One region of the Paenibacillus sp. NPDC058071 genome, then DNA from elsewhere that is predicted to be linked to it. Evidence: predicted binding sites of a transcription regulator. Region 1 holds the regulator's gene; the other holds the start of a gene.
The links. The regulator NrdR, encoded in region 1, represses ribonucleotide reductase genes. The targets are predictions, from matches to a motif close to AACACNATATATNGTGTT.
Positions count from the first base shown of each region.

Region 2: a site for NrdR is predicted at 2,041-2,058, ahead of ACFVTB_RS17650 (adenosylcobalamin-dependent ribonucleoside-diphosphate reductase). Genes of this name have one in related genera too.

Region 1 is NZ_JBHVSK010000019.1:49,155-57,236, forward strand. It holds gene ACFVTB_RS23365 (zinc-dependent alcohol dehydrogenase) at 1-709, opposite strand, end outside; gene ACFVTB_RS23370 (carbohydrate ABC transporter permease) at 762-1,583, opposite strand; gene ACFVTB_RS23375 (carbohydrate ABC transporter permease) at 1,580-2,500, opposite strand; gene ACFVTB_RS23380 (ABC transporter substrate-binding protein) at 2,623-3,966, opposite strand; gene ACFVTB_RS23385 (glycoside hydrolase family 88 protein) at 4,150-5,088, opposite strand; gene ACFVTB_RS23390 (GntR family transcriptional regulator) at 5,167-5,919, opposite strand; gene nrdR (transcriptional regulator NrdR) at 6,200-6,682, opposite strand; gene ACFVTB_RS23400 (alpha/beta-type small acid-soluble spore protein) at 6,788-7,006, shown strand; gene ACFVTB_RS23405 (lytic transglycosylase domain-containing protein) at 7,119-7,685, opposite strand; gene coaE (dephospho-CoA kinase) at 7,682-8,082, opposite strand, start outside.
Region 2 is NZ_JBHVSK010000010.1:128,470-136,551, reverse strand. It holds gene ACFVTB_RS17650 (adenosylcobalamin-dependent ribonucleoside-diphosphate reductase) at 1-1,987, opposite strand, end outside; gene ACFVTB_RS17645 (DEAD/DEAH box helicase) at 2,261-4,087, shown strand; gene ACFVTB_RS17640 (YqhG family protein) at 4,080-5,024, shown strand; gene ACFVTB_RS17635 (hypothetical protein) at 5,192-6,133, shown strand; gene ACFVTB_RS17630 (YqzE family protein) at 6,124-6,321, opposite strand; gene ACFVTB_RS17625 (N-acetylmuramoyl-L-alanine amidase family protein) at 6,516-7,193, shown strand; gene ACFVTB_RS17620 (divergent polysaccharide deacetylase family protein) at 7,158-7,943, opposite strand.

The sequences.
Region 1 (8,082 bases):
AATCAGCGCCGTCCGGCAGCAGCGTGCGAACTTCTTGAATAATATCTGTCTTGCTGCTGTTAAACGCATAGTCGGCTCCTGCATCCAGCGCTTCTGCAATTTTCTCGTCGCGGTTGACGGAGACGATGATCGGTCCCATGCCAAGCAGCTTGGCAAACTTCGCGAACGTCAGACCGACAGGGCCGGCTCCGAAAATAACGACGCTTTGCCCCGCTGTGAAGCCGAAGCGCCGGCAAGCGGCGAGCACTTCGCGGAACGTCACGATCATGGCCGCATCAACGACCGGAATATCGTTAGGTACAACCTGCTGAGCATAATAGGCTTCCGAGAAAAGCGGATGTCCTGGACCTTTGTCTCCCGCGATAAGCGCCTTGGCATCACCGACGACAGCATATTCCGAGAAGGCGCCCCAGCCGGAATGGTACGCATCGTCTTGCGTGCCTTCGAGGAAAGGCAGAAGCACAAGATCTCCGATCTCGAAGCTCGTCACCTTGTCCCCTTTCTCGACGACGCGGCCGACGCCTTCATGCCCGAGCACGGCCGGGTACGTATCGAAGCCTTTGAATTTGCCTTGAATGAGCTTCGTGTCCGTGCCGCGGCACAGACCGCAGCTTTCCAGCTTCACCAGCGCTTGATATTCGTTGTAAATGGGACGGGAAAGCTCGACGACCTCGAGCCCTCCTTTTCCGTCCGTAACTAAACTTTTCATATTACGTCCTCCTAACCAAAGCTTCTGTGGCGATACCGGCAAATCCGATATATTAGCCTTTGACCGCTGAAGAAGCCAAACCTTCCATCAAGTTTTTCGAGAAGAACCCGAAGAAGATCAATACTGGAATCGTTCCGACGGTCAGACCCAGTATTTGCGCCGCGTTGTCGGCACGGAACTGGCCGGCAAGTCCCCGAATACCGAGCGGAATCGTGTAGAGCGAGTCACTGCTCAATACGATCAGCGGTACGAAGAAGTTGTTCCACGACCACAGGAAGAATAGCAAGCCTAGCGTTACGAATGCCGGACGGAGAAACGGAATGACAATTTTGAAGAAAATGCCGGTTTCTCCGCAGCCGTCGATGCGCGCGCTTTCCAACACTTCGGTCGGAATGGTGCTGCGTGCAAACTGCGTCATCCAGAACACGCCGAGCGCATTCGCCGCAGGCGGGATAATGAGCGGCAGCAGCGTATCGAGCCAGCCCAGCCAGCGCATTTCCAGTACGAAAGCGACGATGCCGAATTGCATCGGAATCATCATCGTCACCAATACGGAGACGAACAAAATGTTTTTAAAGCGGAATTCGTATTTGCCGAAGGCGAAGCCGGCAGCCGCGCTGACCAGCACCCCGAGTACGGTCGTGGAGATCGCCACGATCAAACTATTTTTATAGTAGCCTAAGAAATCGATCGAAAAAAGAGTTTTAAAGTTTTCAGCCAAATAATTGCCAGGGTATAGCTTGATGCCCGTGTACAATTCATTCGAATTGTACGTACTCATCATGATCATCGAATAGAACGGGTAGAATGCGAGCAGCGAGATGACCAACATGATGAGAAAGCCGACCCAGCCGCCTACGCCTAATTTCCTCATGCCTCTTCCCCCTTGTTCATAAGTCGGAACATGACGAACGATACCATGCTGATGAAAAGGAAGAGCACGTATGCGATTGCAGATCCGTAGCCGAAGCGCGCCAAGCTGCCGAACACATTATCGTAGATGAGCCAGGTGCCCGTTAAAGCCGATCCTTCCGGACCGCCGACAACCGATGCGCCCATCCCGGTGAACAACATATAAGGCTCGTCGAAAATTTGGAAACAGCCAATCAGTGTCGTAATGGTCACAAACAGCATGACCGGACGTAGCATCGGCAGCGTGATATGGAAAAATTGCTGCATTTTCGAAGCACCGTCCAAATCGGCCGCTTCGTACAACTGCTTGCTGATGCCGGTAATGCCGACCAGGAACATAACGGCCGTGTAGCCGAAGTATTTCCAGATCGTAACGAAGGCGACGACAAATCGCGAAGGCCAAGGCTGGCCGAGCCAGTTGATGTTTTCTTGAACAATGCCGAGCTTGCCCAGCAGCACGTTCACGCTGCCGAAATTCCAGTCGAACAAGATTCCGAAAATAAGGCCTACCGCAACCGATGTCGTAATATACGGCAAGAAATTGATTAGCCGGAAAGCTCCCACGAAAGGCACTCTGCCGTTGGTCAACAGCACGCTGATGAACAAGGCGATAATGATTTGGGGAGGAATAATCATAATCATAAATAAGATCGTGTTGAGCAGCGCGTCATAAAACCGGCTGTCTTGGAATACTTCAGCATAATTGGCGAAGCCAATAAAATTAGGCGATCCGTCCAATGTCCAGTTCGTAAGGCTGATGTAAAAAGTAAACAGAATCGGGAAAAGCGAGAATGCTCCGAATATTAGGAAAAACGGCGATATGAATACGTAAGGCGCCATTCGTTGCGCTTTGCGCGCTTTCATTATAGAACTGCTCAATGAACTCACCTGCTCTCTATCCGCTATACTTCCGCAAGGCTAGCACACGGGAAGGGGCGATAATTCGCCGCTCTTCCCGCGGCCAAATGCTCGTGCGATGCTATAATCTGATGTTGTCGTTATTACTTCAGTTCAGGCAATTTTTTCAGAACGTCTTTGACGAGCGTGTCGTACGCTTCTTCAGCGGACGTACCTTGCATCATCATTTTCAGAACGAGCGTGTTGGAATCCAGGATCGCTCTGTCATAACGCGTAATTGGGCGAACTTTCGTTTCTTTACCCAGCTCTGTAAATTTCGCCATGATGTCTTGACCTGCGAAGTACGGGTCTTTGTCGGTGTAGAAGCCTTCTTTTTCGAATGCCGGTTTGTACAGCGTAGCTGTGCTGTTCAAGTTTTTGAACGCCGTTGCGCCGCCTTCGGAAAGCGTTACCCACTTCACGAATTGCCATGCCAGCTCTTTGTTTTTCGCTTCTTTCGGGATCGACATACTCGTACCGCCCCATGAATAGCCACCGATTGGCGCACGGATCAGACCGTAGTTGCCAGTGCTTTTCGGATCGTTAGGCTTGATACCGAATGGTACGAACCAAGCAGGTGTTGCGTACATGATAACCGTGCCGTTCGTGAAGCTCGCGTTCCAAGGTGCGGACCAAGTTTCGTATTTGCCGACCGTGTTGCTCGCAACCATTTTCGCAAGCGTTTCGTAAGTCGGTTTGAACGTCGATTCGATATTCAGCTTGCCGTCTTTTACGAACGGTTCTGTGTATTCGCCGCTGACCAGCTTGAAGCCGCCCTCGAGAATGCCATCCATCAAAGTAACTTTGCCGCCGCTTTTCTCATACACTTCTTTGCCTTTAGCGATGAAGTCATCCCAGTTGGAGAACATTTTTTCAACTTCATCTGGATCGTCAGTGCCGAGGTATTGTTTCGCCAGATCGCGTTTGTAAGCGATACCGCCCATTGTCGCGTCTTCTTGCAGCGTTACGATTTCGCCTTTTTCGTTCTCGTTCAGCGGAATTGCGAAATCAACGATGTCCGCGCGGTTTACGTTGTATGGAGCAAGCTCAAAGTTTTCCCAAGCGTCCAGTGTCATGAATTGGCCGCGTCCGCTCGCTTCGAGCAGCGCTACGTCAGGCATCGTGCCTTTAGCAGCGATTGTTGTTTGCAGCTTTTTGCCGTAGTCAGCGTTAGGTACGACAACAACATTTACTTTAATGTTTGGATATACTTTGTTGAACTCAGGAATAACCTTGCTTTCAAAGTCGCCCCAAGCCCAGAATGTAATTTCGCCTTTATACTCTTCCGGCGCTTTTTCTTCCCAATTGGTCGTTTCCGCCGGGCTGTTGTTGGAAGGCTCGTTCGCCGGAGCGTTTTTGTTGGTGTTTCCGCCTCCGCAGCCTGCAAGCACGATGGACATACTAAGGATAAGAGCTGAAAATTTCGTCAAAAGACCTTTCGTTTTCAAGTGAACCCCTCCTGAAAATGATAATTACAGCTTGAGCGTTCGTTCGTTTTGAACCTGACGCTCGGTAATCCGACCGCATCGTATCGGCGAAATCACCTCCTTATAATAATTCACTTTCCCGGAAAATAATCGCAAAACCTGAGAAACTCAAAACGTAATAATGTCATTACATATTATCAAAAACTAAAATGCTACCGCTTCCATCAAAATGAAAAACGCTTGGCCTTCCGTTGCCGTACCGGAACGATCGAACATAGGGGAGCCGCATACGCCTGTAACGAAGCCTTGCTCGTCGACCTTTGCGTTCGCCGCGCTGCGCATCCGATTGGCGTTAGCCAAGTAACGCTCATCCAGCCATCCTTCTTTCACGCCAGTGTAGATCGTGTAAGCGAACATTTGAGCTGCATTCGTCTCAACGAACGTTTCCGGGTTGTCGAGCACATCATGGAACAATCCGTCCTCGCGTTGGTAGCGCATACAAACTTCAAGCAGGTCTCGGACGTAACCGATGATGCGCTCTTTGTCAGCGTTCATCGATTCCGGCAGCGTACGGATGACTCGAGCCATACCTGCTGCTGCCCAGCCGTTTCCGACGCCCCAGCAATCGGCGCGATGAAACTTTTTCTCTCCATCGTCCCAAATATGAGCGTGCATGCCCTTTTCTGTAATGAGCATCAGCTCGCGGAACCGCTCGACTTGTGCAACCGCTTCCTCGAAATGGCCGGCGGAAGCAAGGAATGGAGGCGCCATGTAGAAGGAATCAACCCACACCTGGCTTTGATGATTGACGTGCGAAAGTGCGCCATTCTCCGTACGCGGAGCAACGTTTAGCAAATAATTGGCCATTTGCTCGGCAGCCTCTTTATATTTCACATCGCCTGTTTGCTTGTAAGCGAACAATACCGGTTCGCCGTTAGCCGCCGCGTCTGTAACCGCTCTCTCATTGTTGATTACGCCGAGACGGCCGGTTTCGTCCTGACGGACAACCGAGTCATGAGCCAACAGAACCGCATCCTCCACGTAACCGCTTTCAATGAACGCCTGCGCTGCTACGCCTTGTTCCCATGATTGGCGCTGCATGCCGAGCATCGCGCGTTTTACTCTTTCGACTGTTGCATTCATTTTTCGACACCATCCTGTTTATTACGTTATTATGTCCTTACATATGTGAGCCAAAATGTCGGTAAGCGATACTCTCGCTTACCGAATGCCCAGCTCAAAAGTAAACTGGCTGCGATCGCCCCTATAGCGGGCGAGAGAATACTCGATTGGCGATTCGTCGGTCAAGTAGGTGACGCTCTTAATGAATTGAATCGGAGCGCCTTTCTCGATGCCGAGCAGCTTCGCCTCGTATTCACTAGCGAGAACCGCTTCTAGGTTGCGTACCGCTTTCATAAGCGAGAATCCGCATACTTCCCGTAAAATGCCGTAAAGTGATTCAAACTCCAAATCCTTATCCAAAATCGGCAAGCACCGATCGTAAGGCAAGTAAGTCACGACGTATACGACCGATTCACCATTCGCGGAGCGAAGGCGGCGCAGCTGAATCACTTTGCTTCCCGTAGGAATGTTCAGCGCTTCTCCGATCTTGTCGTCGCATTCGATCACGTCGAGCCCCAGCACCTTCGTCGAAGGAACAAGTCCCTTCTTCTCCATCTCGCTGTTAAAGCTGTCGAGCACTTGCAGGAACGACTGACTGATCTTCGGCTTTGTGATGAACGTGCCTTTTCCTTTTTGTCTAATCAGATACCCTTCGACGACAAGCTCGTTAATGGCTTGCCTGACAGTAGGACGGCTAATATTGAAGTGCGCGCTAATTTCGACCTCGGTCGGAATAGGGCGATCCCGGTCCTCATGATGGTTCGTAATATAATCCATCAAAATTTCTTTCAACTGGTAGTAATAAGGGATCGGCACCTCTTTATTTAAGGTTTTGCTAAAAAGGTCCCCCATATCCATACTCCTTTAACTTGCGTTGTCTATAGGAAGTCATTATGTCATTACATATTAACTTCTTTCTCTATAATATTCATTAGGCTCATTCCCGTCAAGCGCTTTCATAAAAATTAATTAAACTTTGATAAAAGAACGTCGGTCGCAACGCCTAGAAGACTGCGACTCACGATTCATTCCTTTTCAAGCTTTGCACTCTGCGAAAAGGAAAAAAGGCACAGCCCCTTCTAGGACTGCGCCCTTTCTTAAGTAAATACCGATGCACAACGCACACCATCTGCTACTGGGAGCCAGATCCTCCGCTTGCCCCATCCTTCGAAAGCAGGCTGTTCAGCTCTTTCATAAACATATCGATATCCTTGAATTGACGGTATACCGATGCAAAACGAACATAGGCCACCTCATCGACCGGATACAGCTGTCCCATTACGATCTCGCCTATGTCACGGCTCTCCACCTCGGCCAGCGCTGTCGTCCGCAGTTCCTTCTCCACTTCGGAGACGATGACCTCCAACCGCTCCACCGATACCGGCCGCTTCTCGCAAGCACGAATCAGCCCGCGCAATATTTTGTCGCGGCTGAATTCTTCGCGGCTGCCGTCCTTCTTGATGACAATGAGCGGCGTTTCCTCAATCATCTCGAACGTCGTAAATCTCCGGCTGCATTTCTCACATTCCCGTCTGCGTCGGATCGATTTGTTTTCGTTGGCCGGACGGGAATCAAGCACCTTTGTTCCGGCGTAATCGCAATAAGGGCATTTCATTTTCGTCACTTCCTCTCAAGCGGGATTAATTGCCATACCTTCCCTGTAATGAAGTTCAAAATTTCGCACATAATACTGTTACCAACCGCAAGGAGGTGAAAATCAATGGCTAACAACAATCAATTGGTAGTGCCACAAGCAAACGCAGCGCTTGACCAACTGAAATACGAAGTGGCTCAAGAACTCGGCATTGCTTTCCCGCAAGACGGTTACGGCGGTAACCTTCTGACGAAGGATGCTGGCTACATCGGCGGCAACATCACTCGCCGTCTAGTACAGATCGCCGAACAATCCCTTGCTGGTTCTGCCGGAACTAGCCGATAACGATTTTATCAGTCATGTATAACAAGAAGCTTTGGCTTGTCCGTCCCGAAGCGGCGGACAGCCGGAGCTTCTTTTATTTTCTCATTAACACTTCCGGTAACATCCATTTTTTCTAAAATTCTGGGTATAATTCTTTATACTTATTATAGTAATAAATAACGCGTTGTACATAGTGCCTCGTTTCACCGTACGGAATTTGGCTCGTTGTCTCGAGCTCTCCGTCCCATACGCCTGAATCGAGCCATTTGCGCACTTTGCCAGGCCCGGCGTTATAAGCGGCGATCACCGCGATTTGATTTTGATCAAATTGCTTATGCAGCGACTTCAAGTACCAAGAGCCGATCTCGATACTGACATCGGGACGATGCTGCAGCATATCGTCCGTGACTTGCTTGAAACCCGCCTGCTTAACGATCCAGTTGGCCGTATCGGGCATAATTTGCATAAGTCCCAGGGCGCCTTTCTTAGAAACGCGGCCCGTCGAATAATTGCTCTCCGTTCGAATAATCGCAGCCACTAAATGCGGTTCGATCTCATAGACGGCAGCGCTTGCCCGGATGTCTTCTTTAAACTTGACAGGATACATCCATCTGCCGACCACGTCTGATTTCAAAAACAAGAAGGCTATAAAACCAAGGAGCAGCAGCAGGAATACTCTCTTCTTCGCCAGCCGCTTCATGTCAGCCCCTGGCTTGTCCAGAACGCACCGATTTGTGCGCTCGTATTTTCTAATGTGCCGCTGTTGTCGATTACCCAATCCGCCAACCGCTTCTTCTGCTCAATATCCATCTGCAGTTCAATGCGGCGATTGGCTTCTTCCGCGTCAAGATCGTTGCGTGCCATTAGCCGCTGCTGTTGGACGCTTCTAGGGACATAACTGACCATAACGCCATCATACAACGATTGCTGCTCCGTTTCATAAAGCAGCGGAATATCGGCCACGATAAGTTTTCCCGGGAAATCTTCTTCGTATTGCCGGATGATTTCGTGCATCCAGGTTCGAATGGCCGGATGCAAAATGCCTTCCAACTCTTTCAGAAGCCCCTTATCGTGAAATACGATCTCGCCAAGCGCCT
Region 2 (8,082 bases), on a different contig from region 1:
ATTCGTCAGCGGCGGTGGTCGCTGTAGCGATATCGGAGGAGTCTTCCACTTTCTCCTCTTCCTTCGTCGACAACACCTGCACGTCGCGGCTGCCGTCGCGATAGATCGTTACGCCTTTGCAGCCGAGATCAAACGCCAACTCATACAGCTCCTTCGTCTCCTCGACGGTGAAGTCGTTCGGGCAATTGGCCGTCTTCGAGATGGAGCTGTCCACCCAGCGCTGAATAGCCGCTTGGACGCGAATATGATCCTTCGCTGATAGATTCATCGCCGTTACGAAATAATCCGGCAGCTCCTCGCCGGGATGAGCGTCCTGCCATTCCTGCGCGATCGGCACGAGCTGCTTATCATAGCCTAGGCGGCTTTGACGATAATATTCGAAGGCAAAATACGGCTCGATGCCGGTGGAGGTGCCGACCATCGTTCCAGTGCTGCCCGTCGGCGCTTGCGTAATAACAGTGACATTCCGCATGCCGCGTTTCCGCACCGCTTCACTGATTTCCGGGAACTCGCCCGTCATATTGCGCATAAAGCCGCTTTGCAGAAACTTCTCGGCGTCAAATGCTTCGAAAGAGTCTTTCTCCGCCGCTATCTCCGTCGAAGCCAAATACGCCTCGCGGGCAACAAACCCGTACAGCTTATCCAGGAAAGTTAATGATTCTGCGCTGCCGTAACGGATGCCAAGCTTAATCATCAGCTCCGCTAGTCCCATCGAGCCGAGACCGATGCGGCGTTCCCGCTTCTGGTTTTTCTCGTTCTCCTCGAAGTGGTACGGCGTTGTATCAATTACATTGTCCAGGAATCGTACCGACCACCGCGTCACTTTCGACAGCTCTTCCCAATCAACGTCATGCTTCGCTTCATCATAAAACCGCGATAAATTGATTGCCGACAAATTGCAGACGCCCCACGCGGGAAGGCCTTGCTCACCGCAGGGATTGGTGCTGATGATAGGATTGAAATACCAGCTGTTGGACATTTGGTTGTAGTATTCCATAAATACGACGCCCGGCTCCGCCGACTTCCATGCCGATTCAATGATCGTATGCCAAATTTCCCGTGCCGGCACCGTTTTGTAATGCACAACCTTCTTGCCCCGGCTGCGCCAATCCTCAAGATCGCCGCGCCACAGCTCGTCATATTCGGGATCCTTTGTATCCGGGAATACAAGCTCCCAATCCAGGTCCTCTTTCACCGCTCTCATAAAATCGTTGCTGACGCAAACGGACAGATTGGCATTCGTCACTTGTCCCATCGTCTGTTTGACGGTAATAAAATCGAGCACATCCGGGTGCCAGTCATTCATCATCAGCATAAGCGCGCCCCTACGGCTGCCGCCTTGCTCAATCAGCCCCGTCGTGTAGCTGAACAGCCCGCCCCAGGAAACCGCGCCGCTCGAAGAACCGTTTACGCCGGCTACTATTGCGCGCCGCGGACGAAGCGACGACAGATTAATGCCAATCCCGCCGCCACGAGCCATAATTTCTGTCATTTCCGAGAGGGTCTTCATAATGCCGCCTCGACTGTCTTCCGGCGACGGAATAACGTAACAGTTAAATAAGGTCAATTCCTCGCTTGCACCCGCTCCAGCCGCAATCCGGCCGCCCGGAACTAGCTTCCAGTCGTCTAAAATATAGCGGAAGCGTTCCGTCCACAGCTCTCTTTTGTCCGCACTTTCCTCCGCTCCCGCCATTGCCGCGGCAAGGCGGCCCCACATTTCCTCCGGCGATTTCTCAATGGTCAGCGTCAGCTTCTCGACATCAGCGTCTACCGTTTCCCCGCTGCGGAGGCGAACCTTAACCGTTTGCCCTTCCCGCTCGATCACTTCCCCGACTTCTTTGGCCGGGAACTTCGGGTCGTCCTTCGTTAGCACAAGCACGGTGTCTCCCAATTTAGCCGCGTTGGAGTCGGCGTTTTTCCAGGCGTAACGATCCAAAAAGATCTTTTCGCTAAGGCCGGATAAACGATTCCTTTTTTTCGTATCCACGATTTGTTTCCTCCCATTCCCTCATCTCAGACATCCCTTTACTATATGAACAATAATCAATATATTGTGTGTAAATACCATTATACTATACTACATATTGATTAAAAGTGTGCTCTAGGCCGATTTCAGCCAAATAATCCCGTTTACATCCCCGCATTCGTCCTCTAGCTTGTCCGCTCGCCGATTTGAACGCTATCTTATGAAAAAACGGCATTAGGGCCATACTACTCCTATCTATCGCTTTTTTGCCAGAAAGGGGCTGCACACCACTTGTTGTCATCTACAAACCGCCCGACCGACAGCTCGGATTCCTCCGTTCACTTACGCAAGCTGCATCCGCTTGTGGATTTGCAATGCGACCGTTCGTGGTTCGAGGAGCTGCAAAGCCGAATCGCCAAAAACGGCGCTTGGGACGATTGGACAATGTACCAGTTGACGATGGAGGCCGAACAAGCGAAGCGGGTCGAAAGCTTCGAACAGCTGCAATGCATGCGGACGCTCCCCGCTTTGGAGCCGATGCCCCATCAGCTCAGCACCGCACGCAAAGTACTGCACGAGATGGGCGGAAGAGCCATACTCGCCGATGAAGTCGGACTTGGCAAAACGATTGAAGCCGGTCTGGTGCTGAAAGAATATATCGTTCGCGGACTTGTCCGCAAAGTGCTCATTCTCGTCCCCGCCTCTCTCGTGCTCCAATGGGTGCGCGAGTTGAATCAAAAATTCGGCATCGCCGCCGTCGCGCAAAAAAAAGAATACCACTGGCAAAGCGACATCGTCGTCGCTTCCATCGATACGGCCAAACGCGACCCGCACAGGGAGATCGTGCTGGGTCACGACTACGACATGATCATTATCGACGAAGCGCATAAGCTGAAAAACAAAAAGACGACCAACTATCAATTCGTTATCCAGCTGCGCAAAAAATATTGCCTGCTGCTCACCGCGACGCCGATGCAGAACGATCTCGACGAGCTCTACAACCTGATTACGCTGCTAAAGCCGGGACAACTGGGCGGGCAGAGCGATTTCGCGTCCAAATTCGTCGTCGACAAGCGGCTGCCCAAAAACGAAGACCAGCTGCAGGATGCGCTGTCTACCGTGATGATCCGCAACCGCCGTGGCGACGGAGGCATCGCCTTCACAAAGCGGCATGTCAAAAATATTCCACTCACGCTGTCGCCTGAAGAAAAGGCGCTTTACGACGCGGTTACCGGTTTTGTCAAAGAGCGTTATGACGAAAGCGGCGGCGATCTTAGCAGCATGCTGTCGCTCGTTACTTTACAACGGGAAGTATGCAGCAGCCGTGACGCCGTATTCGTAACGCTCGTCAATTTGTTTAAGAAAACGGCCGAGGACTCTCCCGTCCGCGCGAAAATATGGGAGCTGGTCGAATTCATTCGCAATATTCAAGCCAATACGAAAGCGGAGAAAACGATAGAGCTGGTCCGGCAGATGAACGAGAAGGTGATCATTTTCACCGAGTACCGGGCGACGCAGGAATATTTACTGCAATATTTTCGCGCCAACAACCTGGTCGCGGTCCCCTATCGAGGCGGCATGAACCGCGGCAAGAAAGATTGGATGATGGATTTGTTCCGCGGCCGCGCTCAAGTGCTGATCGCGACGGAAGCGGGCGGCGAAGGCATCAACTTGCAATTTTGCCACCATATGATCAATTTCGATTTGCCGTGGAATCCGATGCGGGTCGAGCAGCGGATCGGCCGCGTCCATCGGCTCGGGCAAACGGAAGACGTCCACATTTACAACCTATGTACAATGGGCACAATCGAGGAGCATATCGTCAATTTGCTGCATGAGAAAATCAACCTGTTCGAACTCGTCATCGGCGAGCTTGATTTAATTTTGGAAAAACTCGAGAAGGAAGGCTCGCTGGAGCAGCAGCTTGCTCGCGTTCTGCTGCAATCCGGCGGAAGCGGAGTCGATCTGGCCGCCCAAATGCAAGATCTTGGCTCCTCTTTAGCTAAGCTGCGAAACGAAGCTGCAGACGAAACAAATGAAAGCCAAGCGGGTGAAAAACCGGCTACGATCTTATCGCAAATGACGGCACTGGGACGGAAGGTGGAAATAAAGCGTGAATGAGAAACAGGTTCATAAATTCGTGCATCGCTATTTGGAGGCGGCCGATTGTGCCATTTTGGAAAAATCGCCGGCTCATATTACAGTCAAGCTATCGCCTGCCGCCGACCGGGAACTAACGAACCGCCCATACTATTGGGGCTTTGTTGACCGGACCGGCGCCCCGCCTGAAACGATGACCTACCTATTCGTAACCGACAAGCAAAAATACGACGAAGCTGAAAGCCCGAAGCCTGGATCAGGCGCTCCTTCACCTCAGGAGGCAGCCGCTGACGCCGCGCTCAGCCGAACATACGGCATTTTGCAAGGCAACTTAAACACCAGTCAAACACGGATGCCCCGCGAGGATTTGCATTTCGGCTCCCGTAAGCTGGAGCAGCTGTTTCAAGCGGCAAAAACGATCGGCAGCTTCGTTAATATGTTCCAAGAACCGGATAAACGGAATACAACGCCTTTTCATTCGACCCCTTATACGGCATGGCTGGGCGTAAACGTAAAGGTTGAATTCGCAAGCGACCGTAAAAGAGAGGAAATTCACAGCTTCGGAATTTCATTAGCAACCGGTTTTTGCACGGAGCATTTTCATGACCGGCTGCTGTCGCTCAAGCTGACGCCGCGGCTCCCCGCTAACGTCCATATAACGAGAAACGGCATCAGCCATGCCAAGGCGCTCAGCATTATGGAACAGACGCTAGAGAAAAAGCTGAGAGCTTACGACTATGGATGGGCGACCGATGCCGCCGCGAGACTTGATGAAGAACTGGAGCGTATCCATTCCTACTACGAGCCGCAGCTCAAGCATGCCGTGGACGAGGCAGCCAAGGCAGCGATCGAGGATCAATACCGGCAGCGCCAGCAGGAAACGAGATGGCAGTATGAGCCTCGGGTGCGCGCATCCGCCATTAATTGCGGCATCTTTCATTTGGCAGGCATCGAATAGAGCCAATCAGACGCGGTTCGAACCGATCCGTCAAAATTAGTGCGGTACGAATTGTAGCAAGCGCGACATAAACCAACAGCTTTTCCGGGCTTGTCCGGCTACAATGTAGGCATGGCGCCGTCCCTGCGGCGCTATCCGCTCCATCATACGGCGAAAGGATGATTCCAATGAACGCGAACGCAAAGCGACTGCTGCTATCGGCAGCTTTATTAATGTTAACCCCTCTGCTTGCGGCTGCGGGCAACGCATCCGGAGCTCACGCGGACAAGCTCACCGCTGCTCATGTTTCTGTTTCCTCTTCAGACCGTCAGACAGAGCTTGCCGTACATGCCTCAGGCTGGATCGCCGAAATTGCGAAGCAGCCCGGATTTAAAGCATGGCGAGGAGCGCAGCCGGAAATAACGGCGTTAGGTCCGGGCACACACAGCTGGCTCGTTTTGGTGAAGCAGCCGACAGGCGCAGTTATCGGTTATATCGTCGTGCAAGCCGTGCAAGAAGGCGGCGGTTACGCAATCGAAGAATATGGTTTGGGCCAATACTTGTACGACGAAGCTACACGTAAACGAGGAGTGGCGCAAGCGACGAACGGCACAGAGGAGACATCTGAGTCGGTTGGTTCCCCTTTGTACCTGCATCCGTTGCTAGCTGTATGGAAAAACAAGCCGGCGAAAGGCTCCATTCTTCTAACCGACGCCATGAGCGGTGAATCGCTGCCTCTGACCGAAAACCAATGGTTGAAATTATACAAAAAAGAAGAGCAGCGCTCGGCTGCCCTTCTGTCTGTTGTACCTCCCGCGGCAAAGCTCGCCCGCGCTGTATCCAACTCTTCCTTTGATCCGTACGGCCTTCTTCCGTGGCTAACCAACGCCGTTCCGCTGTCTGCCGATTCCAATGGAAAAGCTATCGTTCGAGCGTTGGAGGAAAAACGGCAAATTCGTTATACGTCGGAACGTTTCGACGATAAAATGCGATACGTATGGTCCGTTACCGGTTTCCATCGCTGGGAAAACAATGTCGTGTACGCCGCGCTGGAAAGCGACGATTCCGAGACGGGAAAACGTTTCGTTCCGCTCGCGCTGCTTACGGAATTCGGCGCTTTTTACGACTGATTTTCTTCCCGTTTGCTGCGCCGCCAAATGAGCAGGCTCATTGCGCCTACGCCGAACCAGCGGGTCAGCCAATGCTCGCGCTGGGCTTTCGCCGATGCTCTGGCCTGCTTACGCTCGGCTCTAGGCGTCTCCATATATTGGACCACTTGAACCGTCATATATTTGATCAGGTCGTTGCCGCTTGCCATGCCGAACCCCTCCCTTGTGATTGATTGCTTTCAGTTTGCCCGCGCTGCGTTATTCTTAAACATGAATGAGTTCTCCTTCAAAAAGCCACGATAACGATGAGGCGTTACGGTTAAAACCGGCCAAGCTTGATCGTACAGAGGAGGATCTCATTTTGATAACCACTAGATGGCTGTCTGTTTCGTTATTATTGGCGATGCTGCAATTGTTTAACGGAATGCCCGCCTACTCCGCCGCTCCCGCTCCCGACGAGTTGGCCCATACGCCGGAAGGAGACGGATGGGCCGTACCGTCGGCTACCGTTCTAATCGACGCCGGACACGGCGGAATCGACGGCGGCGCTTCAGTCGGAGATACGCTTGAGAAGGACATCAATTTGGCGATTGCGCAAAAGCTTTACTTGCTTCTGAACAGCCAAGGCATCCCTTCCGTACTTAACCGGACCGGCGATTATGCGCTTAGCGACGAGAACAGCTGGCATTTGAGCCGCTCTCGACATCGCCGGGATTTATCGCAGCGCAGGCAATTGACAGATGAAATCGATACGCAGCTGCTCGTCAGCCTGCATGTGAATTCGACGAAAAATCGCTCCAAAAAAGGCCCGCTCGTTCTGCATCAGGAGAACGGCGAAAGCGCCCTGCTTGCGTTCTGTATTCAGGACGCGCTGAACCGGCAGCAGGATACGGGCTTTTATCCGAAAGAAGGCAAGCCGTTTTATTTGCTGCGCCGAGTCGACCAACCTTCTGTCATCGTCGAGATGGGCTTCATCAGCAATGAGGAGGACCGGACGATGTTGACCGATCCGCGACGCCAGCTGCAAATTGCATCGGCGATCGCCTCAGGGATTCGGCAGTATAAATGGATCGCCAATTAATGGCGCCAGCAATCCCGGCAGCTTCGTGAACGTTATATGCGCATCCGATTCCATGGACGGTATCGATTGGGACAGCACGGCGGCAAGCTTTTTCCCTGCCGGACCTACATGGCCGATAACGATGCAGCTGTCATGAGACTCAAGATGCTTTCGGGCGAGGCCGATTTGTTTGGAAATATGCGATTCCGTATATAAGTCATCCAGAAAAACGTCGTTGGAGACGAGCGGAACGCCTACCTCCTTCGTCATCTTCGGCACAACCGTCTTGAATGTTGTCCGGCTGTCTAGAAAAAATAGTCCGCGTTCCTTGCAGACGGTCAGCACAATTCGCATAATGCGCTCGTCCGCCGTTATTTTCGATCCCATATGATTGTTCATGCCAATTGCATAAGGCACATTGTCGATCGCTTCCTCGACCCGCTTGCGAATTTCTTCGTCGCTAAGATCGGCTGTAATAGCTCCTGGACCAAGCCAGCTTTTTGCTCCTTTGTTCGGCTCCATCGGCATATGGACAATAACGTCGTGACCGAGACGATGCGCTTCTTCTGCGTCTTTTTGCGTTTTCGGCATGAAAGGCATGACCGCGACCGTAATTTTAACTGGCAGCTTCAACATTTCCTGCGTTCCCGGATTGCCGTTGCCGAAATCGTCGATGACGATAGCCATTTGCTTTCCCGGCTCGGAGACGGGCTCAGCCGCAACAGCGAATCGAACGCCGCCTGCCGGAATCGACGCGCAAACCGTCAGCATCCCAAGCAAAAATAATGCTTTGCCTGCATTTCTCAAAAACAGCACCCCCAACTAAATCGAACATGTCTATTCATTGTTTGTCCATCCAAGGGAAAATATGCTGAATTTTGCAACTTTGTTTTCTAAGCTTGACTTGTCT